DNA from 3 places in the Mesorhizobium sp. Cs1299R1N3 genome. Region 2 is predicted to be linked to each of the others. Evidence: predicted binding sites of a transcription regulator. Region 2 holds the regulator's gene; each other region holds the start of a gene.

Region 1 (7,851 bases), on a different contig from region 2:
ATAACGCCGTAGCGCTGCACCAAGATGCCGTTGGCGCCGGTCGAAAGCACCCCTTCACGTGGTTTGTCGTCGATGTTCTCCAGACCTTCCGAATAGACTTTGCCGAGGGTGCCGATCTCGGTGAAGAAGATCGCGGCACTTCCCGCCAGCGGGCCGGGGCCGAAGGCGCGGGTGAAGAACAGCGCCCAGATCAGCATATCGACCGAGCGCATGAAGTCGAAGAAGCGCTTGAGCACCTGGCTGAGCACGCCGCTCGGCGTGATGTTGCGCGCCGCGAAGAAGGCCAGAGGGAAGGCGACGATGCCACCGAGCAGCGTGCCGAGGAAAGCCATGACAATGGTCTGCAAGAGCTTCGTCCAGACATCGCCATGTTGCCACTGGGCGTTGTTCCAGATGTTGTCGCCGGCCAGAGCGAGATTCGAGATGCCAGGTTTCAGCTCTGGCCCCGATACGATCAGCGAGATCACTTCCCCCGCCGATTTGCCGAAGAAGGGCGAGCGTGTGTCGAAGACGAAGTTCGCCCAGCCGAGGAAGCGCTTGCGCACCTTGACGCGGTCGACGGTGACGCGCACCTCGCCGACAAAGCCCATCTTGGCCACCACCTCGTCGTCGTGCGCGGTGATCCAGTCCGGCACCGGACCCGTGATCACCGGCTTGCCGCTGGTCAGCGCCACCGGCACCGTCTGTCCATGAGCGACAATCGTCGCGTAGGTCTTGTCGAAGGTGACGGATTTGGCCTGGCCGTCGATCCGCACGGTGAAGGACCCGTCGGCATTCTTGATTACCCAATCCGGATTGGGATTGTCGCCCAGTGCCGAGAAACGCGGATATTTGGGCGTGATCTCCGGCTGGTCGAGACGGAATTCCGGTTGCAGATCGTAGCTGATCCATTGTGTCAGGAAGAGCGGGAGGCGCTCCCAGTGCGATTCCCGCAATACCTGCGGCAGGCTGAAGAACCACAAGGCATAGACCAGATAGAGGAGGGTGCCGGTAAACAGGAGCAGCGGACCGAAGCGCTTGTATGCCGGGCGCCGGAACACCTGCGGGTGGCGCGCCTCGATCGACAGCATCTCCTCGGCGGTCATGGTCGCCATGATTTACGCCCCCATCATAAAGGCTTGTTCGCCGACCAGCTTGCGACGAAGCCAGGCGGAAAACTGGTCGATGATGAAGATGGTCGTGAACAGCAGCAGCACCAGCGCCAGCGTCTTGGCACCGAAGCCGCGCGAGATGGACAGCTTCAGTTCTTCGCCGATGCCGCCGCCGCCGACGGCGCCGATGATGGTGGAGGCCCGCACGTTGATCTCGACCCGGAGCAGGGTATACGACACGAAATTGGGCAACACCTGCGGCAGGTCGGCGAAGCGCACCCGCTCGAACCAGTTGGCGCCGACCGCCGTCAGGCCTTCCTCGGCACGCATGTCGATGTTCTCGTTGATCTCGTAGAACAGCTTGCCGAGTGCGCCGATCGAATGCAGGCCGATGGCGATGATGGCGGCGATCGGACCGGTCGAGACGATTGCCGCGAAGAGGCCGGCGATGACGATTTCCGGAAAGGCGCGCAGCAATTCCATGAAGCGCTTGACCACCAGCCTCAGTGCCGGATGAGGCGTCAGGTTGCGCGCCGCGATGAAGGAAAAAGGCACTGCGAAGATGAAGCCGATGAAGGTTGAAACCAGCGCCACGTTCACCGTGGTCAGCATCAGTTCGAAATATTCGGGGACGTAGAAACCGCCCCACACATAGACGCGGCCAAGCGGGAAGTTGAATTCCTGGGTGCCGGTATCATGCGGCGAGGCGATGTCGAACAGCGCCCGCCAGACGTCGTTCCAGTCCTTGGGGACCAGCCAGCTCAGGAAATCCAGAATGTGCGGCAGCCGGTCGAAGAAGTGCCCGGCATTGGCTTCGTCGGCGAACCACATGCTGGAGAGCATTGCGGCAAGCAGCAGTCCGACGCCGAGCACGGTATAGAGCCGGCGCAGCGACGTCTGGCGTCGCCAGGCATCGGCCGTCTGGTGGGTGGCGCCGGAGGTGGCTGTCACGGAAAGGGTCATGATCGGAGATGCAAAAAGGGCGGTACCTGAGATACCGCCCCTTTGCAATTTCGCCGTTAGCCGCCGATGGCTGCCTTACGGGCTTCGACGATGACGCTGTAGAAGTCCGGCTTCACCGGAACATAGCCGGTGAAATCGCCGCCTTCGACGCCTTCGAAGCAAGCCTTGTCCTTCTTGGGCAGGTCGGTAAAGAAGGCGGTCAGCTTGGCGGTCATGTCGTCGCCGATCGCGGTGCGCACGACGAGCGGACCGTTCGGGATCAGGCCCGAACGCCAGACTTCGACGAAGTCGTTGGGGTCGACGGCGCCCTTGGCGACTTCCTTGTGGAAGGTGCCGGAGGTGTAGCCGTTCTTGAAGTCGCCTATACCCGAGGAATCGTCGACCGCGACATCGACCTTGCCGTCACGCACGGCCAGAACGTTGTTTTCGTGGCCGCCATTGAACTGGGTCGAGGCGAAGAAGGTTTCGTTCGAGGCGCCGGTGGTCTTCGGAATCTGGGTCAGCGGGATCAGGTAGCCGGAGGTCGAATCCGGGTCGGCATAGCCGAGCTTCTTGCCCTTGGCCGACTTGATGTCGGTGATCCCCGAGGTCTTCAGCGCCAGGCCGATGGAATAATAGCCGGTGGCGCCGTCGGTCTGCTGGGTGGTGAGGATCGGGGTGACCGCCTTCGGGTCCTTGATGTAGACGCTGGCATAGCCGGAAGCGCCGAGTTCGGCGAAGTCGAGCGTGCCGCCGAGCAGGCCCTGGATGACGCCGTCATAGTCGGCGGCGGGGAACAGCGAAACCTTCTCGAAGCCGAACTCGGCCTTCAGGTGGTCGGCCAGGCACTGGTAGTTGCGCAGCCGGTCGGTTTCGTTTTCGCCGCCGAGAATGCCGACGCGAAATTCCTTCATATCGGCGGCATGGGCCATGCTGGTGGCCATGGCGAGCACCGAAACGGCACCGAAAACCATCTTCCTGAACATTTGCTATCTCTCCTGTAGGTTCCGGCCCCGCGCCGGCAGCGTTCTTGATCTTGACAAGTGCCCTTGACGCGGGCGGACGATCCAGGCTGCTCGCTATGCCCGTAATGGGCTCAGTATCCCGGGAATGCAGGTTCGAGCGGTCCGGCGGATGCGGCGATCTTCTGCTTGAAGGCAACGCTGGTGGAGGTGATGACCTCCGATATCTCACCGCCATTGCTGTCGGCGCCATAGACTAGACGCACCGCTTCGCGGTTGAGCTCTTCGGGCGGCCCGTCGAAGACGACCTTGCCGGCGGCCATGCCGATGATGCGGCTGCAATAGGTGCGGGCAGTATCGAGCGTGTGCAGGTTGGTGACGACGGTGATGCCTTCGCGCAGATTGATGTCCTGCAGCGAATCCATCACCACCTTGGCGTTGAGCGGGTCGAGCGAGGCGATCGGCTCGTCTGCGAGGATCACTTTGGGCTGCTGCATCAGGGCACGGGCAATCGCGACGCGCTGCTGCTGACCGCCCGACAGGGTGCCGGCGGGTTGAAGTGCCGTACGGGCGATGTCGAGCCGCTCGAGCGCGGCGACCGCCTCGGCGCATTCGGCACGGGAGAACATGCCGAGAAGGTTGGACAGGGTCGAACGGTGGTTCAATTTGCCAAGCAGCACGTTGGTGAGCACATCGAGGCGCGGCACCAGGTTGAACTGCTGGAAGATCATGGCGCAGTCGCGCTGCCAACGCCGCAACGGCGACCCGCGAAGGCGGGAGACCTCGGCGCCGTCAAAAAAAATCGACCCCTGGCTGGGGTCGACAAGACGGTTGATCATGCGAAGAAGCGTCGACTTGCCTGCACCCGAACGACCGATGACGCCGACCATCTGCCCCTGCGGGATCGAGATGTTGACGTCGCTGACGGCGGTGTTCTTGCCAAATCGTCGGCTGACACCGCGAATTTCGAGCGTGGCAGAGCTTGCTGACATGGGCTGGTTCCAGTCCGGTCCATATTGATCGTCAGGCACTCGCCTAACGCAGCCACATGAACCTGCCGTGTCGCCAGCATGTCAGTTTTGTTACGCTCCACAGATACGACGGCCGGCGTCCTGCCGGCGATCAGCCGAGCACCAGCAATTCCTCGAAATGCTCCATGTCGCGGAATGCGCAGAAGGCTGGAGCCTTGATCTCGATCACCGGCGCCTGCCGCGCGAAAAGCGCCAGGCAGTCATCAAACAGCGCCTGCCATGCGGCGGCCCTGTCGTCGGCAAGACGCTGGATCTGATAAGCGAAGGTGATGTGGAAGACGTAAGCGTCGTGATCGGGATGCCGGTAGCCGAACGGCAGGGCCAGCGCATCGCGCCATTCACGCATGATGCGCACATCCTCGTCGGTCGCGCCGGCAACGGTGAGGCCGGTAGGCACGATCTCGACGACCTTGATGTTGAACGGACCGGCACCCTGGAAACCCTTCAGGCGCTCCAGATAGAGGCGGGTCATGGCGTCGATGCCGGTGTCGAGCGACACGTCCCGTGGCCAGTAAGGCAACCGGCGGCGATATTCGATGATGCCCTGGAAGAGTGTCATGTGCAGGCTGGAGACAGGCGTGAAGGCAAGGCGGTCGACATCCGGCATCGCCATCATCCGATCGCGCACGGCGAGCACCACGGCTTCGGATGGCGAGCCGCTGACCAGATGTCTGACGACGGTGTTGCCGGGCTCGAGGAGAAAGTTGCCTGACGCGTCGTAGCGCGTGCCGAGATGCGCCGGCGGCGTCGGATTGGAGCCGGCAAAGAATCCGGCGAGCGAGGGTCTGACGGTGTCGAGCATGGCGATCTCCTTGGAACACCCGCGTCCTGCCCCGGTGATGTGTCAAGGATATGAAACAGAGTCGCTCATGACGTCGATGTGAGGGCTATGTCTCCTTGCCTGCAACAATTGCGAACGGAAAACCGGTTCCCACTTCTTCTGGAACTGCTCTATCCCTCGTATTTCTCCAGGAACGCCTCGGCCGACAGCTCGCGGAAGTCGTCGAGCGAGGCACGCAGCCTGGCATGGTCCCAGTCCCACCAGGCAAGCGCCTGGTAGCGCTCGGTGGTGCGACGGTCGAAGCGCTCGCGGATCGGTTTGGCCGGCACGCCGGCGACGATGGTGTAGGGCGCGACGTCCTTCGAGACGACCGCTCCGGCGCCGACCGCGGCACCATCGCCAACGGTGACGCCGGGCAGGACGGTCGAGCCGTGGCCGAGCCAGGTGTCGTGGCCGATGGTGACGCGTTTGGCGCGACGCTCAGCGAAGAATTCGCTCTCGTGCTCGGCGTCGTCCCAATAGTCTGAGGCACGGTAGGTGAAATGGTGCAGCGTCGGCCGCCATGTCGGGTGGTTGGTGGCGTTGAGGCGCACGCTGGCCGCGATGTTGGCGAACTTGCCGATCGTTGCGCACCAGACGGCGCAGTCCTGCATCATGTAGGAATAGTCGCCGAGTTCGGTTTCCGAGACCCGGCTGCGGTCGGCGATCTCGGTCCAGCGGCCGAGCGTCGAGTTGTGTACCTCCGCTGTCGGGTGGACCAGCGGCGTCTCCGACAATTTCCTGGTCATGCGGCGAGTTTTCCCGGAGCGAAGGCGGTGACGTCGATGACGCGGTCGGCCACGGCCTCGCGCACTTCGTGGTCATGGAAGATGCCGAGCAAGGCGACGCCTGCCGCCTTCTTGGCGGCGATAAGTTCGATCACCACGTCGCGATTGGTTGCGTCGAGCGATGCGGTCGGCTCGTCGAGCAGCAGGATCGGATGTTCGGTGATGAAACCGCGCGCGATGTTGACGCGCTGCTGCTCGCCGCCCGAGAAGGTTGCCGGTGGCAGCATCCAGAGTTTTTCCGGCAGGTTGAGCTGGGCCAGCAAGGAGCGTGCCTTGGCCCGAGCTGCCTCGCGCTCCTCGCCGCGTTCAACCTGTGGTTCGGCGACGACATCGAGGGCCGAGACGCGCGGCACGGTGCGCAGGAATTGGCTGACATAGCCGATCGTTTGCCGGCGCACGGCAAGCACGGTGCGTGGGCTGGCATGGGCGAGATCGATCAACCCATCCTCGTGCGTGACGATGATCTGGCCTTCGTCGACGGCGTAGTTGCCGTAGAGCATCTTCAGGATCGAGCTTTTGCCGGCACCGGACGCACCGCCGAGCACGGTGCATTCTCCGGCCTTGATCGAGAACGAGACACCCGCGACGACGGGCAATTTGATGCCGTCGCGCAGATGCATGGTGAAGCTTTTGGCGACATCGGAGACAACGAGAGGCGTCGGCATCAGTAAGTTCTCCAATCGTCAATCGTCGGCGGGCGTACACGAGCCATCATCACACCTGCAAAATCGAGGAAACGAGCAATTGCGTGTACGGCGCGCGCGGGTCGTCGAGGACGCGGTCGGTGAGGCCGCTTTCGACGACGCGGCCGTCCTTCATCACCATCATGCGCTGTGACAGAAGCCGCGCCACGGCGAGGTCGTGGGTGACGACGATCGCGGCAAGGCCAAGATCGGTGACCAGGCCGCGCAAGAGGTCGAGCAGGCGCGCCTGCACGGAAACGTCGAGGCCACCGGTGGGCTCGTCCATGAACACCAGCCGTGGCCCGGTGACGAGGTTGCGGGCGATTTGCAGGCGCTGGCGCATGCCGCCGGAAAAAGCGCGGGGTTCGTCGTCGATACGGTCTTCCTCGATCTCGACGCGCGACAGCCAGTCGACGGCCGTGGCGCGGATCTTGCCGTAGTGACGGTCGCCGACCGCCATCAGGCGCTCGCCAACATTGGCGCCGGCAGACACGGTCATGCGCAAGCCATCAGCCGGGTTCTGGTGGACAAAGCCCCAGTCGGTGCGCATCAGGAAGCGGCGCTCGGCCTCGCTCATGCGGTAGAGCTCGCGAAACTGGCCGTCGCGCATGCGGTAGCTGGCGGTGCCGGAGGAGGGCAGCAGCCGCGTCGACAGGCAGTTGAGCAGCGTCGTCTTGCCGGAACCGGATTCACCGACGACAGCCAGGACTTCGCCCGGCCACAGGTCGAAGGTGACGTTGTCGCAGCCGACCCGCGAGCCGTAGAACTTGGAGAGCGCCGAGACGCGCAGCAGCGGTTCGTCGGTCATTGCGCCGGCTCCAAATTTTCTGGGGCAAGATGGGTTTCGGGAGCAAGGTGGCCGCGATGGCCCTCTTCACGCCGCTTCTCGCAGTAATCGGTGTCCGAGCAGACGAACATGTGGCCGCCATGGTCGTCGAGGATGACCTCGTCGAGATAGACATTCTCGGCCGCGCACAGCGCGCAGGGTTGGTCGAAAGTCTGCACCTCGAACGGATGATCCTCGAAGTCGAGGCTCACCACATCGGTGAAGGGCGGCACGGCGTAGATGCGCTTTTCGCGGCCGGCGCCGAACAGCTGCAGGGCCGGCGAGCGGTGCATCTTGGGATTGTCGAATTTCGGCGTCGGCGAAGGGTCCATCACATAGCGGCGCTCGACCTTGACCGGATAGGCATAGGTGGTGGCGATGCGGCCGTGCTTGGCGATGTCCTCATAGAGCTTCACATGCATGAGGCCGTATTCCTCCAGCGCATGCATTTTCCGCGTTTCGGTCTCGCGCGGCTCGAGGAAGCGCAGCGGTTCGGGGATCGGCACCTGGTAGACCAGCACCTGGCCTGCGGTGAGCGGATGCTCGGGAATGCGGTGGCGGGTCTGGATGATGGTGGCGGTGGCGGTATCGGTGGTCACCGCGACATTGGCTACTTTCTTGAAGAAGGCGCGGATCGATACGGCATTGGTAGTGTCGTCGGCACCCTGGTCGATGACCTTCAGCACGTCATCGGGGCCGATGATCGAT
Region 2 (7,851 bases):
TCTCAAGGTGCTGATCGCCGCGGCAGCCTATGGCGTGGCGGTGGATTGTGTCGTGCTCGATTATCAGATGCCTGAGATGAGCGGCGCCGAAATGGCGCGCATCGTGCGCAACACCGAGGGCCTCGCGGACACGCCGATCATCATGCTGACCTCGGTCGACCAGTCGCTTGCCAACACCAGCTACCGCGATCTCGGCATCGACGCGCAGTTGATCAAGCCAGCACGCTCCTCGGTACTTCTGGAGACCCTGGTCGCGACCATCCAGCGCCATCGCCACGCCACCAACGACCAGGCCGTTCAGCCGCCAGCGAGCGAGGCGCTCGAGATTACCCCGCGGTCGCCTCTGGCGCCTTCCGAGCAGCGCGCGCAGCTGCAGCCGCCGCCGGTTCGTCCCAGGCTGCCTGCCACCGGGGGCGGGCACAGGCTGGATATCCTGGTGGCCGAGGACAACGAGGTGAACCAGATGGTCTTCACCCAGATCCTCGGCGAGACCGGCTACGGTTTCGAGATCGTCGGCAACGGCCGCAAGGCACTCGACGCCTTCGGCACGCTCAATCCGTGCATGATCCTGATGGATGTCTCGATGCCGGAGATGAGCGGTCTCGAAGCGACGGCCGCGATCCGCCTGCTGGAGCAGGAAACCGGTACGCATGTGCCGATCGTCGGGGTCACCGCGCATGCGCTCAAGGGTGACCGCGAACGCTGCCTGGAGGCGGGCATGGACGACTATCTGCCCAAGCCGATCAGCCCCAAGGCCCTGCTCGAGAAGGTCGAGCGTTGGGTCGGCGCCGGCCGTCAGGTCCACCGCAACGCGGGATAGCGCCCGCGTCGCCTTGATTTAGGATCCGGTGAGGCAAATCGAGGGAATCAGCAGGGGATTTGCCGCTACTTCCGCGTGCAGTGACTATGGTGCGATCGCGCCATATCAAAGACGGTGTCCAGCCGGAACAATAGCAAAATCGAATTCCGCTCTTCTCAGTTACGGGCGGGAGCAGCGACCGCCTGCAAGAAACAGTGTCACTCTACCCCAACGGACCTGTTTTTGGCGATGGCCCGGCCATGACACGCTCTGGCTGCGAGCAACGCGCTCCCGTCCGGATTTTCTTCACTTGGGAAAGCCCCGTCGAATTCCGGGTGCTTCCACCCGTCGAACGGCTCAAGCCCCTGATTCCGGCGATAAACTCGGACCGCGCCTCGAAGCGCCCGACACCGGTGCTTTTCCCGGTGCCGGCGACGCGTTACCGGGCTGACATGAAACTGTCATGCGACTGTTATAATCCAAGGCTATTGGCCTCAGCGGGCGCCGGAAAGAAGTGGCGCCGAGAGACCATCTTCCGAACAGGAGCAGGCCACATGAGACATTTCATCCGCTCGGCGGCCGTTGCGATTGCAATGGCTGCGGCGTCCACCCTCACCCTTTCCGCGGCAATGGCAGCTGACCTTTCCGGCGCCGGCTCGACCTTCATCTATCCGGTGTTCGCCAAATGGGCCGACACCTACAAGAAGGACACCGGCATCGGCCTCAACTACCAGTCGATCGGCTCCGGCGGCGGCATCAAGCAGGTCATCGCCAAGACCGTGACCTTCGGCGCCACCGACAAGCCGATGTCCGACGCAGACCTGGAAAAGAACGGCCTCGTGCAGTTCCCGATGGTGATGGGCGGCATCGTGCCGATCGTCAACCTCACGGGCATCAAGCCGGGCGAACTCGTCCTCGACGGCAAGACGCTGGCCCAGATCTATCTCGGCGCCATCACCACCTGGGACGACGCCGCGATCAAGGCGCTGAACCCCTCGCTCACCCTGCCGTCGACCGCGATCGCGGTCGTGCATCGTTCGGACGGTTCGGGCACGACCTTCAACTTCACCGACTACCTGGTGAAACTGTCGCCCGACTGGAAGGACAAGGTTGGTTCGGACACGGCCGTCGAATGGCCGACCGGCGTCGGCGCCAAGGGCAGCGAAGGCGTTGCCAACACCGTCAAGCAGACCGACGGCGGCATCGGCTACGTCGAATATGCCTATGCCAAGCAGAACAAGCTGTCCTACTCCAAGATGGTGAATGCAGCCGGCAAGGTTGTCGAGCCGTCGCTCGAATCCTTCGGCGCCGCCGCTTCGAATGCCGACTTCAAGGGCGCGAAGAACTTCAACGTCATCATCACCAACGAGCCCGGCGACGCCACCTGGCCGATCGCCGCCTCGACCTGGGTGCTGATCCACAAGGCTCCGGACGATGCCGCTGCCACCGGCGAAGCGCTGAAGTTCTTTGCCTGGGCCTACAAGGACGGCAAGGAAACCGCCAAGGCGCTCGACTATGTGTCGATCCCCGACAGCGTCGTCGACCTGATCAAGGCTTCGTGGAAGGCCGACATCTCGGCCGGCGGCAAGCCGGTCTACGCTGGCGAGTAACATCACCCGAAGGAGCGCCGCTTCACGCGGCGCTCCTTTTTCTCAACACAAAGAGCCGAGCTTGACATGAGTGCTGTCCAGGAAGCCTTGCCAGCCATTAAGGGCTCGCGCGACGCCATCGTCAGACGCTTCGCGTTAACAGATTCGATCTTCCATGGGCTGACCCGCGCCGCCGCCATTCTCGTGCTGGTGCTGCTTGGCGGCGTCGCCATCTCGTTGTTTGCCGGTTCCTGGCAGGCACTGTCGACCTTCGGCTTCTCGTTTCTGACCAGCGAGAGCTGGAACCCGGTGACGGAGAAATTCGGCGCCCTGGCGCCTATCTATGGCACCATTGTCACATCGGCCATCGCCATCCTGATCGCCGTGCCGCTCGGCATCGGCATTGCCATTTTTCTCACCGAGCTTTGCCCGCGCCCGCTTCGGCGCCCAATCGGCATGGCGGTGGAACTGCTGGCCGGCATTCCTTCGATCATCTACGGCATCTGGGGCCTGTTCGTCCTGGCGCCGTTCCTGCAGACGACGGTGCAGCCCTTCATCATCAGCGTTTTCCATGGCGTTCCCGGCCTTGGCAGCCTGTTTGCCGGTCCGCCCTACGGCATCGGCCTGCTGACCTCGTCGCTGATCCTCGCCATCATGGTGCTGCCCTTCATCACCTCGATCACCAAGGACGTGTTCGACACGGTGCCGCCGGTGCTGAAGGAGTCCGCCTACGGCATTGGCTGCACGACCTGGGAAGTGACACGCCGCGTCGTCATCCCTTACACCCGCATCGGCATCATGGGCGGCGTCATGCTCGGCCTTGGCCGCGCGCTCGGCGAAACCATGGCGGTGACCTTCGTGATCGGCAATGCGCACCGCATCTCGACCTCGCTGTTCGCGCCGGCAACGACAATCTCCGCGACCATCGCCAATGAATTCACCGAAGCCGTCGGCGATCTCTACACGTCCTCGCTGGTGGCGCTCGGCTTGATCCTGTTCGTCATCACTTTCCTCATCCTTGCCATCGCACGCTACATGCTGATGCGCATCGACGCCCGCACCGGAGCCTGACCGATGTCGACAGCCTCGTCGCTTCACAGCCGCCGCAAGACCAGAAACTCGGTGATGATGACGCTGTGCGTCGCCGCCGCGGGCATCGGGCTTGCCTGGCTGGCACTGATCCTCGGCGCTTTGGTCTACAAAGGCGCAGCCGGGCTCTCCCTTGATGTGTTCACGCAGATGACGCCGCCCCCCGGCGATGCCGGCGGCCTGCTGAACGCTATCTATGGCAGCGTGGTGATGACGGTCATCGCCGTTATCGTCGGCACGCCAATCGGTGTTCTGGCCGGCACCTACATGGCCGAATACGGCCGCTTCTCGAAACTCACCACCGTGGTGCGCTTCATCAACGACATCCTGCTGTCGGCGCCGTCGATCATCATCGGCCTGTTCGTCTACGAATTGATGGTGCGGCCGATGGGGCATTTCTCGGCGATCGCCGGCGCCGTCGCGCTGGCCATCCTGGTCATCCCCGTGGTCGTGCGCACCACCGAGGACATGCTCAACCTGGTGCCGAACGCCTTGCGCGAAGCCGGCACCGCGATCGGCGCGCCGCGCTGGGTGGTCATCAAATCAGTGGCTTACCGTGCAGCACTTTCCGGCATCGTCACCGGCATATTGCTGTCGATCGCCCGCATCTCCGGCGAGACGGCGCCGCTGCTCTTCACCGCGCTCAACAACCAGTTCTGGTCGAGCAATCTCAACGCGCCGATGGCCAGCCTGCCGGTCACCATCTTCCAGTTCGCTCTCAGCCCCTATGAGGAATGGCAGCAGCTGGCCTGGACCGGCGCACTCATAATCACATTGACGGTTCTCGCGCTCAGCATCTTTGCGCGCAGCCTGACCGGACGCAGAGAGGACAAATGAGCCAGATGTTGTCTCCAGACATGACGATTGCCACCGAGGCAGCCGCCAAGGCGAAGATCGAGGTCAAGAACCTCAATTTCTACTACGGCCAGTCGAAGGCGCTGAAGGACATCACGTTGTCGCTGCCCGAGCGCAGCGTGACGGCCTTCATCGGACCGTCGGGTTGCGGAAAGTCGACGCTGCTGCGCGTCTTCAACCGCATCTACGAACTCTACCCCAAGCAGACCGCCGAGGGCCAGGTGCTGCTCGACGGCCAGAACGTTCTCGACCGCTCGCAGGATCTCAACCTGCTGCGTACCAAGATCGGCATGGTGTTCCAGAAGCCGACGCCGTTCCCGATGTCGATCTATGAGAACATCGCCTTCGGCGTCAGGCTCTATGAGAAGATCAGCAAGGCCGAAATGGACGGCCGTGTCGAGCAGGCGCTGAAGCGCGCCGCATTGTGGACCGAGGTCAAGGACAAGCTGAACGCCAGCGGCCTCAGCCTGTCAGGCGGCCAGCAGCAGCGTCTTTGCATCGCCCGCACCGTGGCGGTGAAGCCGGAGGTCATCCTGCTCGACGAGCCGGCCTCGGCGCTCGATCCGCTGTCGACCGCCAAGATCGAGGAACTGATCGACGAGTTGCAGGCCGACTACACGATCGTCATCGTCACCCACAATATGCAGCAGGCGGCGCGCGTGTCACGCCAGACGGCTTTCATGTATCTGGGCGAACTGGTCGAATTCGACAAGACCGAGAAGATCTTCACGTCGCCTCGCGAGAAGCGCACCCAGGACTACATCACCGGCCGCTTCGGCTGATATCACGCATACGAGGACCAGGATCATGGCCGAACATACAGTCGCAGCCTTCGACGAGGATCTCGGACAGATCAGCAGGCTGATCAGCGACATGGGCGATCTCGCCGGCACGATGGTCGGCGGCGCCACCAAGGCGCTGCTGAATTCCGATAACGCGCTGGCACAGCGCGTCGTCTCCGACGATGCCATCATGGACGCGCGCCAGCGCGAACTCGACGACCGCGCCATCACCCTGATCGCCAAGCGTCAGCCGATGGCCGACGATCTGCGTCACGTCGTCGGCTCGATCCGGATGGCGGGCGATCTCGAGCGCATCGGCGACCTTGCCAAGAACATTGCCAAGCGCGTCGGCTCCGTCGGCCTCTCCGCCACGCCGCGCGACCTGTCGCATTCGATCGACTCCATGGCGCAGCTGGTGCTGATCCAGGTGCAGGGCGTGGTCGAGGAATACGCGGCCGGCGATGCCGCCGCGCTCGCCAAGCTCAGGAATGACGACGAACGCATCGATGTCAAATACACATCGGTGTTCCGCGAACTCCTGACCTACATGATGGAGGATCCGCGCAACATCACGGCTTGCACGCATCTTTTGTTCTGCGCCAAGAATCTCGAACGCATCGGCGACCACGTGACCAACATTGCCGAGAATGCATATTATGTGCTGACCGGCACGCAACTGCCCGCCAACCGTCCGAAGCAGGACGAGACGGCGATGTCGGTGCCGGCGGCTTGACGGCAGGGATGATCAATCGATGATCGCGCCACGCATCATGGTGGTGGAGGACGAGGAGCCGCTCGGCGTGCTCCTCCGCTACAATCTGGAATCGGAAGGCTACCAGGTCGAGGTGGTGACGCGCGGCGACGAAGCCGAGATCCGCCTCCAGGAGAACGTGCCCGACCTCCTGGTGCTCGACTGGATGGTGCCGGCGGTTTCCGGCATCGAACTCTGTCGGCGCCTGCGAATGCGGCCCGAGACCGAGAGGCTGCCGATCATCATGCTGACGGCGCGCGGCGAGGAGAGCGACCGCGTGCGCGGCCTCTCGACCGGTGCCGACGACTATCTGGTCAAGCCGTTCTCGACACCGGAATTCATGGCCCGGGTCAAGGCGCTGCTGCGCCGCGCCAAGCCGGAAGTGCTGTCCAGCGTGCTCAAGGTCGGCGACATCGTGCTCGACCGGGAATCGCACCGGGTCTATCGCAAGAAGAGCGAGATCCGGCTCGGGCCGACCGAGTTCCGCCTGCTCGAATTCATGATGCGTCATCCCGGTCGCGTGTTCTCGCGCAGCCAGCTGCTCGACAATGTCTGGGGCGAGACGATCTATATCGACGAGCGCACCGTGGACGTGCATGTCGGCCGGCTGCGCAAGGCGGTCAACAACGGCCGCATGCCGGACGTGATCCGCACCATTCGCGGCGCGGGCTACGCGATCCGCGAAGACTGAAATCAGGCTACATTCTTGCCCGGAACGCCGGGCCTCGCCAGCACGCCCGGCGCGAAAATCTCCTGGTCGACGAAGGTCAGCGCCCGCATGGCGCAACCTTCGCGGATGAGCGGCAGCTCGTTCGGCTCGGTGTCGAAGGAAATCGATTCCGAATGCTGGCCGCCGGCGGTCTGGGCGATGGCCTCGCGCAAGGCCGGCTCGATTAGGTCGAAGGCGGCGGCGCTGACGCCGACCATGGCGACGGGTGCGGGATCGATCAGAGCGAACAGGCTGCCCAGCCCATAGCCCAGCGCCTCGCCGGCCTTGCGATAGGCTTCGCGCTCCGGTCCGTCTTTCTCCCTTGCCGTCGCGGCGAGTGCCCGCATCTGCGCATCGCTGACATCGGCGACCGGTTCGGCGTCCTCGCCAAGCTGCCTGGCGTTGCGCCAGATGGCGTAGTTGCCGGCATAGGCCTCGACGCAGCCGCGCCGCCCGCAGCGGCAGAGCGCGCCTCCCGGGCGATGGATCATGTGGCCGAACTCGCCTCCCGACGAATGCGTGCCGGTGAAAAGCTCGCCCTTCAGCACCAGGCCCATGCCAATGCCGTGCGAGAGCAGGATGGCGATGAAGTCGTCGCGGTAGCGTTCGGGGTCGCGCCAGCGCAGCGCCACCGCCATCATGTTGCAGTCGTTCTCCATGGTGGCGGGGATGCCGAACTCGGCTTCAAGTATGTCGGCGAAGGGAATATCCGTCTGCGGCGTGATCGGCGACCACAGCATCGCACGCGCCTCGGTGTCGGTGATGCCCTGGATCGCCAGCGCGATGCGGGCAATACTGCGGACGTCGAGATCGGGGTCCTCGAGGCGCCGCCGCACTATTGCCGTGCATTCGCCGATCAGCGCCTCGCGCGATATGGTCAGCGTGTCCAGCCGGCGCTGTTCCTCGGCGACCACCTGGCCGGAATAATCGATGACGGCGACGGACAGGAAATTCAGCGACAGCACCACGGTCATCACAGCCGCGGCCTCGGGGTTGAGACCAAGGCCAACCTGCGGCCGGCCGCGTTTCAGTGAACCGGCCTCGTTCGGCTTGCCTTCGGTCAGGATACCCTCGTCGATCAGGTCGGCTGATATCGCCGATATGGTCGAGTGGCTGAGGCCGGTGGTGGCGGCGATCTCGGTGCGCGAGGGCTGACCACCCTGACGCACGGCTGCAATCACCATGGCGCGGTTGCGCCGGCGCAGATCGTCGTGGCGGATTCCGACCGACATGCTTCCCACATCCTCCCGTCGCCGCGGTTCTTGACACCCCCTCGA
Region 3 (7,851 bases), on a different contig from region 2:
CTGGCGCACCCATTTCAACTGCCCGGTGTTGAGGTCGAGCGCGGTGATCGAGGAGGAGAATTTCTCCACATTGGCGCTGCGGCCCATGCCGAGCTGGTCCGGCGTCTGGTTGCCGAGCGGCACGTAGAGCAGGCCGAGCTTCTCGTCGGCGCTCGGGGTCGACCACATATTGGGCGAGTTGGCGGTGTAGGTCTGGTCGGCCGCCAGCGGCGTCGTCTGGTCCGGATTGCCGGAATCCCAGTTCCACAGCAGTTTACCGGTGCTCGCATCATAGGCGCGGATGACGCCGGACGGCTCCTGCGTCGAATAATTGTCGTTGACTGCGCCGCCGACGATGATCTTGCCGCCCGCGATCAGCGGCGCCGAAGTCGAGTAGTAATAGCCCGACTTCGGATACGGCATGTTGGCCAACAAATTGAGCGTGCCGCCCTCGGCGAAGGCCGGGCAAACCTGCCCGTTGGCGGCGTCGAGCGCGATCAGCCGGGCATCCGAGGTCGGCAGGTAGACGCGCGCAGCGCAGGGCTGACCGGCGGCGCCCGCGGCATCGGCATAATAGGAAACGCCGCGGCAGGTCTGGTGCTGGCGGTCCTTGTCGAGCTTGACCTTGGGGTCGTAGCGCCACTTCTCCTTGCCGGTCGCCGCATCGATGGCGATGGCGAAGTTGTGCGGCGTGCAGATATAGAGCGTGTCGCCAATTTTGAGCGGTGTCACCTGGTAGGTGGTCTCGCCGACATCGTCCGGGCCCTTCACGTCACCGGTGCGGTAGGTCCAGGCCGGCTGCAGATTGGCGACATTGTCCGGCGTGATCTGGTCGAGCGGCGAATAGCGCTGGCCGAACTGCGTGCGCCCGTAATAGTGCCATTCGCCCGCCGGCACATCGCCGCCGAGATTGGCGTTGGGGATCACCTTGTCGGTGTCGAGCGCGCCGCCGATGTCCTTAGGGTCCGCTGTCATCGAATAGCCGGCCACCGCCAGCGATGCCAGCACGGCAAGGATCAGAGGCGCGCGGCCGTCCGGACCGGCGAGGCCCCGCCGCGCCCACGGCGTCAGCAGCCACAGCGCCACCAGCACGATGATGCCGCCGCGCGGGCCGAGCTCCCACCAGTCGAAGCCGGTTTCCCAGACCGCCCAGGCCAGCGTGCCGATCACGATTGCCGCATAGAGCCAGAGCGCCGTGGAACGGCGCCGGTAGAGCAGCCAGGCGGCGATCAGGAAGGCGAGACCGACAATGATGTAGTACCAGCTGCCGCCCAGCGAGACCAACCAGATACCGCCGGCGCCGACCGCCAGGCCGATGAGGAAGAGGATGAGGGAGGTGATGGTGACAGCCAAGATGATACTCCTTCGACTGTTGCGCGCATGAGGCGGCCTTGGGCAACCCGGCATTGTGTGCTGGCCCCTGCGCAACTTTCTCCCGACCGCCGCGCCTGTCAAGCGTGGGTCATGGGTCCGCGGCGGCAACCTCGTTTGTTCACAACGCCGGCCGCCATGTCGCTCAAGTGGCCGTATCGGGCACTTTACCGGAACAAAACGTAGACAGTTCTGGTCTTTCGCTACCGAATCACTACATTCGGGGGAGATGTCCGGCTTTTCCGAAGACATGCCCTTTTTTGACGAACCCGATGCGCGGCCCACGGCCCCGTCGGGCATTGCCGCGCGCGCCATGGCTGCGCGCGGCGGCCAAAACAATGCGCCGGACTATCTGAGGGGGCTTAACCCCGAGCAGCGGCTTGCGGTGGAGACCACCGAAGGCCCGGTTCTGGTGCTGGCCGGCGCCGGCACCGGCAAGACCCGCGTGCTGACCACCCGCATCGCCCACATCCTCGCCACCGGCAGGGCGTTCCCGTCGCAGATCCTGGCCGTGACCTTCACCAACAAGGCCGCGCGCGAAATGAAGCAGCGCATCGGCATCCTGATCAGCGAAGGCAATGTCGAGGGCATGCCGTGGCTCGGCACCTTCCACTCGATCGGCGTGAAGCTGCTGCGCCGCCATGCCGAGCTTGCCGGCCTGAGATCCGACTTCACCATCCTCGACACCGACGACGTCGTGCGGCTGATCAAGCAGCTCATCCAGGCCGAGGGCCTGGACGACAAGCGCTGGCCCGCGAAACAGTTCGCCCAGATGATCGACGGCTGGAAGAACAAGGGCCAAGGCCCGGCCGACATCGCCGAGGGCGATGCGCGCAGCTTCGCCAACGGCAAGGGCCGCGAGCTCTACAAGGCCTATCAGGAGCGCCTGCAGACACTGAACGCCTGCGATTTCGGCGACCTGCTCTGCCACCCGATCCGCATCTTCCGCGCCAATCCCGATGTGCTGAAGGACTATCACCGGCGCTTCAAATACATCCTCGTCGACGAATACCAGGACACCAACACCGCCCAGTACATGTGGCTGCGCCTGCTGGCGCAAAGGCCCGAAGGCAAGCCGATCTCCCCCCATGTGGGGGAGATTGGGCGCTCTTCATCCGAGGGCGGAGGCAAATCCACCGTAAACATCTGCTGCGTCGGGGACGACGACCAGTCCATCTATGGCTGGCGCGGCGCCGAGGTCGACAACATCCTGCGCTTCGACAAGGATTTTCCCGGCGCCACCATCATCCGGCTGGAGCGCAATTACCGCTCGACCGCGCACATACTGGGCGCCGCCTCCCACCTCATCGCCTACAATGAGGGCCGTTTCGGCAAGACGCTGTTCACCGATCGCAACGATCCCGAGGACGGCAAGGTCAATGTCCACGCCGCCTGGGATTCGGAGGAGGAAGCCCGCGCCATCGGCGAGACCATCGAGGCCTACCAGCGCCAGAAGCATAATCTCAACGACATGGCGATCCTTGTCCGCGCGTCCTTCCAGATGCGCGCCTTCGAGGACCGCTTCATCACGCTCGGCCTCAACTACCGCGTCATCGGCGGCCCGCGTTTCTACGAGCGCATGGAAATCCGCGACGCGCTGGCCTTCTTCCGCGTTGTCGCCAACAGCACCGACGACCTCGCCTTCGAGCGCATCGTCAACGTGCCCAAGCGCGGCCTGGGCGAAGCGACCATCCGCCAGATCCACGACACGGCGCGCAGCCTGCGCATCCCGATGCTGGAGGCGGCGGGCACACTCGCCGAAAGCGACGAGCTGAAGCCGAAACCCCGCGCCGCGCTGCGCGAGGTCGCGGCCAATTTCGAACGCTGGAAGAAGGCGCTGGAAACCACGCCGCACACCGAGCTCGCCGAGACCATTCTCGAAGAGAGCGGCTACACCGACATGTGGAAGAACGACCGCTCCGTCGAAGCGCCCGGACGGCTCGAGAACCTGAAGGAGCTGATCCGCTCCATGGAGGAGTACGAGTCGCTGCGCTCCTTCCTCGAACATGTCGCCCTGGTCATGGATGCCGAGCAGAATGCAGGGCTCGATGCCGTTTCCATCATGACGCTGCACTCGGCCAAGGGCCTCGAATTCGAGACCGTCTTCCTGCCCGGCTGGGAGGAAGGCCTCTTTCCCCACCAGCGTGCGCTGGACGAAGGCGGCCGTTCGGGGCTTGAGGAAGAGCGGCGGCTCGCCTATGTCGGCCTGACGCGGGCCAAGAAGAACCTGCATATCTGGTTCGTCTCCAACCGCCTGATCCACGGCCTGTGGCAATCGACCATCCCGTCACGCTTCCTCGAGGAACTCCCGGAAGCCCATGTCGAGGTCGCCGAAGCCGGCAATTCCTACGGCGGCTACGGCAATCCCTATGGCGGCGGCTCGTTCGCGTCCGGCCGTGGCGGCGGCCAAGGGGCAGGAAGACAGAACCCGTATGGCGCCTCGCGCTTCGACAATATCGGCGCCAATTCGGGTGGCGGGGAAAAGTCCGGCGCCTTCTCCAACACCTATTCGACGCCGGGCTGGCAGCGCGCGCAGGCCAACCGCACCGAAGCGACCGACCGCAACTGGGGCACGCGCTCGGGCCATCAGGTCGAACGCATCGGCTATGGCGAGACAGACTCCGGCTACGGCGCCGGCCGCACCAGCGTAAAGGGCCGCACCATCGACGGCGAACTGGTCGCCAAATCCGTCTCCGACACGCCGTCGGCCTTCAGCGTCGGCGACCGCGTGTTCCACCAGAAATTCGGCAACGGCAATATTTCAGCCATCGAAGGCAACAAGCTGACCATCGACTTCGACAAGGCCGGCCAGAAACGCGTGCTGGATGGATTTGTGGCGGCGGTGTGAGTTGAATGCGGCTAGCCTCGCAAGGCCGGCTTTCCACCTCAATCCACCTTCTTCTCGCCCTTCTCCCCGGCCTTCACGATATCCCCTGTCGTAAACAGGATTTCCTTCAGTTCCACGCGCCAGTCCGTCTTCTGGCGCAGCAGGAATTCGAGGTCCATGCCGAAATGCTTGAACTCCTCGCTCTGCGCGTTCTTCATGATCGCCTTGGCCTGCGGGTCCTTTTCGACCGACATGCGCTGTTCGTACCAGCTGATGGCTTCCGCCTCCTCGATCAGCGAGGCGATCATGCGGGCAAAGGTCCGCACCTCCTGCGACAGTTCTTCCGGCGGTTCGTGATACTGGTCGAAACCCATGTCGTCCTCCCTCAACGGCTCGCAAATGGAGCCAGGCATTGGCCCGCTTCCATGAATGCGTGGGAAGCGCCGCGGGTTCCGGGACAACGGCCACAATTCAGGACGGTGGATCCGCGAGCTATCTCACGACACCGGCGCCGCGCCGCCCTCTTCCGTGCGCCGCGCGATGAATGCGTCGAGCACGCCTGACGTGGCGGCGGCCGTTGCCGGCGGCTCGAAATCGGCGAGGATGCGTTTCCAGACGCCGGTGGCGCGTTCGGTGGCGTTCTTCGACCCGCTTTGCGTCCAGTTGCCGAAATTCGACCAGTCGGCCACCAGCGGCTCGTAGAAGGCGGTGCGGTAGCGTGCCATGGTGTGGCTGGCCGAGAAGAAGTGGCCGCCCGGCTGCACTTCGGCGATGGCCTCGAAGCCGATTGCGTCGTCGTCGCCGGGCGTTGCTGTACAAAGTTCCGCGATCGTCTGCAGCGCTTCGATGTCGGTGACCAGCTTTTCCAGGGAAACACTCAAGCCCCCTTCCAGCCAGCCGGCCGCATGGATGCAGACGGTGGCGCCCGAAAGCACCGAGCCCCACAGCGCGAACTGCGTCTCGTGCGCGGCCTGCGCGTCCGAAATGTTGGCAGCGCTGCCGCCGCCCGAGCGCCAGGGCAGACCGGTGTAGCGCGCCAGTTGGCCTGCACCCAGTGTGGCCTTGACGTGCTCCGGCGTGCCGAAGGCCGGTGCTCCCGATTTCATGTCGACATTGGAGGAGAAGGAACCGTAGACCACCGGCGCGCCCAGCCGCACGATCTGCGCCAGCGTCAGCCCTGCCAGCGCTTCGGCATGCTGCAAAGTCAGGGCGCCGGCCACCGTGATCGGCGCCATCGCACCGGCCAGGCAGAACGGCGTGATGATCAGGACCTGGCCCGCCTTGGCGAAGTCGATGATGCCTTGCGCCATCGGAATATCGAGCTGGCGCGGCGAGTTGGTGTTGATGACGGTGTAGCAATGCGCGCCCGAGCGGAACTCGTTTTCGGACAACCCACGGGCCAGCCTGATCATCTCGAAACTGTCATCGACCTGCGGCGTGCCGCGCGCGAACACGAATGGGAATTTGTCGGACAGTGTCAGCTGCGCCCGATTGACGGCATAGTGGCGCAAGCGATTGTCGATGTCCTGCGGCTCGATACACGGCCCCAGCATGTGCAAGACATCGAAATGCTGCACCAGCTTGATGAGCTCCTCGAAGGCGACCAGCGTTCCGGGCCGCCGGCCGCGGTCGAGATCGGTGACGTTGGGCGCGCCGGAGCCCGCCAGGAATGTCATGGAGCCCAGTTCGAGCGCCAGATCGCGAGCGCGCGCGCCTGCATTGGCGTGGATCGATCGCGGCGCCGAGGCTAAGGCTGCCACCACCATGTCGCGGCCGATGCGCACCATGTCGGTTTCGGGATCGACCAGGGCGCCGGCGCGGGCGAGCACCTCGCGCGCCTCAGGCAGCAGCACCTTGATGCCCAGTTCTTCCAGCACGCGCAGCGCCGTGTCGTGGATCGACGCCACCTGGTCGTCGGAAAAGATCGGCTGCGGCAGGAATGGATTCCTCAGCGAGCGGTAATTGGGCTTGCGGCTTGATTCACTGCCGGCCTCGCCCGTGCGTCCGCGCCGGCGTTCGCGCCTGCTGTCTCGTGCCGCGTCATCGATCATCGCGAATTCCCTCCTCATTGCCGCATCGCCTTGCCCTGGGGATCATGGGGCGAGGCCGCGCTGACCAGTGCCGGCCGTTCGACGCCGACAATGTGCACGCAAAGCTGCGTCCCCTCCCCGGCGAAATCGTCGCCCACCAACGCCAGCGCGACGCTCTTGCCGATCGTGTAGCCAATCCGCCCGAGGTGACGAAGCCTACGCGGCGGCCTCAAGGCTTCCCTTCCGGTCAGTTCGAAGCCGGTACTCTATATGTGCTAGACATATGTGTCCAGTACGCCGGCGGACCGGCATCGCGCACTGTCACGCAAGCATCATGTTCACGCCTTAGATCGCTTTTGGGGAGGCGCGCGCGGCATCGTCGATGCGGCACCTCTTTCCGTTTTTTGTCCTTCGGCCGCTCCGGCATGCTTCGTCACAAAGAGGATTGTCCATGAAACACCTGCACCGAACCGCCTCGCTCGGCGTCGCGCTGGCCTTGTTCACCGCCCTGACACCGGCGCTTGCCGACGGCGTGGCCTACATCAACAAGGGCCTGGTCGGCGTCGGCCGCATGCCGGCTGCTCAGCGCGACAAGTTCGGCGAGACCTTCGGCTCGGGCTCCGGCATGGCAATCGACACTACAGGCTGGACGCATGATGCCGGCACCTACAAGGGATCGCTCTGGCTCCTGCCCGACCGTGGCTACAATGTCGCCGGCACCACCGACTACCGGCCGCGGCTCAACACCATCGGCATCGAGTTCACGCCTGTCGCGCCGGGTGCGGCTCCCGCCGCCGGCCAGGAGCAGACGGGCGTCAAGGCGACGCTTGCCGACACCATGCTTCTCACCGACGACAAGGGCGCCGATGCCACCGGCCTCGATCCGCTGTCGGATGTACGCCCTGCCGCCGGCGACATGCCGATGCTGCCCGTCGCCACCAACGGCAAGCTCGCTCTCGACAATGAGGCCATCGTGCGGCTGCCCGACGGTTCGATGTTCATCTCCGACGAGTACGGCCCCAACATCTACAGGTTCTCCGCGCAAGGCCGCCTGATGTCGGCGACCCAGCCGCCGGCAGCCCTCGTGCCGATGCGCAAGGGAGCACCGAACTTCTCCTCCGACAATCCCGGTCCGGGTGCCGCCGACCCTGATCCGAAGGATCCCGAAACCGGGCGCCAGAACAACCAGGGCCTCGAAGGCATGGCGATGACGCCGGACGGCAAGTTCCTGATCGCCGTGCTGCAGTCGGCGCCGAGGCAGGACGGCGGCGATTCACCCTCGACGCGCCAGAACACCCGGGCGTTGGTCTATGATGCCTCCGACCTCGCCCATCTGAAGCTCGCGCATGAATACGTCGTGCCGCTGCCGGTGTTCAAGGATGCCAAGGGCAAGACCAAGGTCGCCGCGCAGAGCGAGATCGTTGCGCTTTCGGACACATCCTTCCTGATGCTGGCGCGCGACAGCGGCAACGGCCAGGGCCTGAAGAAGGGTGACGCGTCGCTCTACCGTCAGATCAACATCGTCGACGTGTCCGGCGCGACCGACATCGCGGGCGGCGCCTTCGACTCGGCCGACAAGCCGGTCGCGCCCAAGGGCGTGCTTGATCCCTCGGTGACGCCGGCCAAGCTGACGCCGTTCATCGA

Evidence for each region. Region 2 encodes PhoB, which activates phosphate uptake and scavenging genes when phosphate is short. Its sites were predicted from a motif close to TGTCATNNANCTGTCAT; they were not measured.
Region 1: a site for PhoB is predicted at 4,066-4,082, ahead of phnC (phosphonate ABC transporter ATP-binding protein). Genes of this name have one in related genera too.
Region 3: a site for PhoB is predicted at 6,527-6,543, ahead of O7B34_RS09295 (esterase-like activity of phytase family protein). Genes of this name have one in related genera too.

What each region holds. Positions count from the first base shown of each region.
Region 1 covers NZ_JAPYKQ010000016.1:66,848-74,698, reverse strand. Annotated here, with positions in the region: gene phnE (phosphonate ABC transporter, permease protein PhnE) at 1-1,094, opposite strand, end outside; gene phnE (phosphonate ABC transporter, permease protein PhnE) at 1,098-2,054, opposite strand; gene phnD (phosphonate ABC transporter substrate-binding protein) at 2,111-3,019, opposite strand; gene phnC (phosphonate ABC transporter ATP-binding protein) at 3,130-3,987, opposite strand; gene O7B34_RS25860 (DUF1868 domain-containing protein) at 4,118-4,828, opposite strand; gene O7B34_RS25855 (DapH/DapD/GlmU-related protein) at 4,978-5,595, opposite strand; gene phnL (phosphonate C-P lyase system protein PhnL) at 5,592-6,299, opposite strand; gene phnK (phosphonate C-P lyase system protein PhnK) at 6,349-7,125, opposite strand; gene O7B34_RS25840 (alpha-D-ribose 1-methylphosphonate 5-phosphate C-P-lyase PhnJ) at 7,122-7,851, opposite strand, start outside.
Region 2 covers NZ_JAPYKQ010000007.1:95,788-103,638, forward strand. Annotated here, with positions in the region: gene O7B34_RS17345 (PAS domain-containing protein) at 1-820, shown strand, start outside; gene pstS (phosphate ABC transporter substrate-binding protein PstS) at 1,354-2,409, shown strand; gene pstC (phosphate ABC transporter permease subunit PstC) at 2,476-3,459, shown strand; gene pstA (phosphate ABC transporter permease PstA) at 3,463-4,314, shown strand; gene pstB (phosphate ABC transporter ATP-binding protein PstB) at 4,311-5,114, shown strand; gene phoU (phosphate signaling complex protein PhoU) at 5,140-5,847, shown strand; gene phoB (phosphate regulon transcriptional regulator PhoB) at 5,867-6,556, shown strand; gene O7B34_RS17380 (ROK family protein) at 6,559-7,806, opposite strand.
Region 3 covers NZ_JAPYKQ010000003.1:164,217-172,067, reverse strand. Annotated here, with positions in the region: gene O7B34_RS09320 (glucose/quinate/shikimate family membrane-bound PQQ-dependent dehydrogenase) at 1-1,332, opposite strand, end outside; gene O7B34_RS09315 (ATP-dependent helicase) at 1,580-4,198, shown strand; gene O7B34_RS09310 (ferritin family protein) at 4,237-4,551, opposite strand; gene O7B34_RS09305 (trimethylamine methyltransferase family protein) at 4,675-6,228, opposite strand; gene O7B34_RS09300 (glycine cleavage T C-terminal barrel domain-containing protein) at 6,243-6,440, opposite strand; gene O7B34_RS09295 (esterase-like activity of phytase family protein) at 6,659-7,851, shown strand, end outside.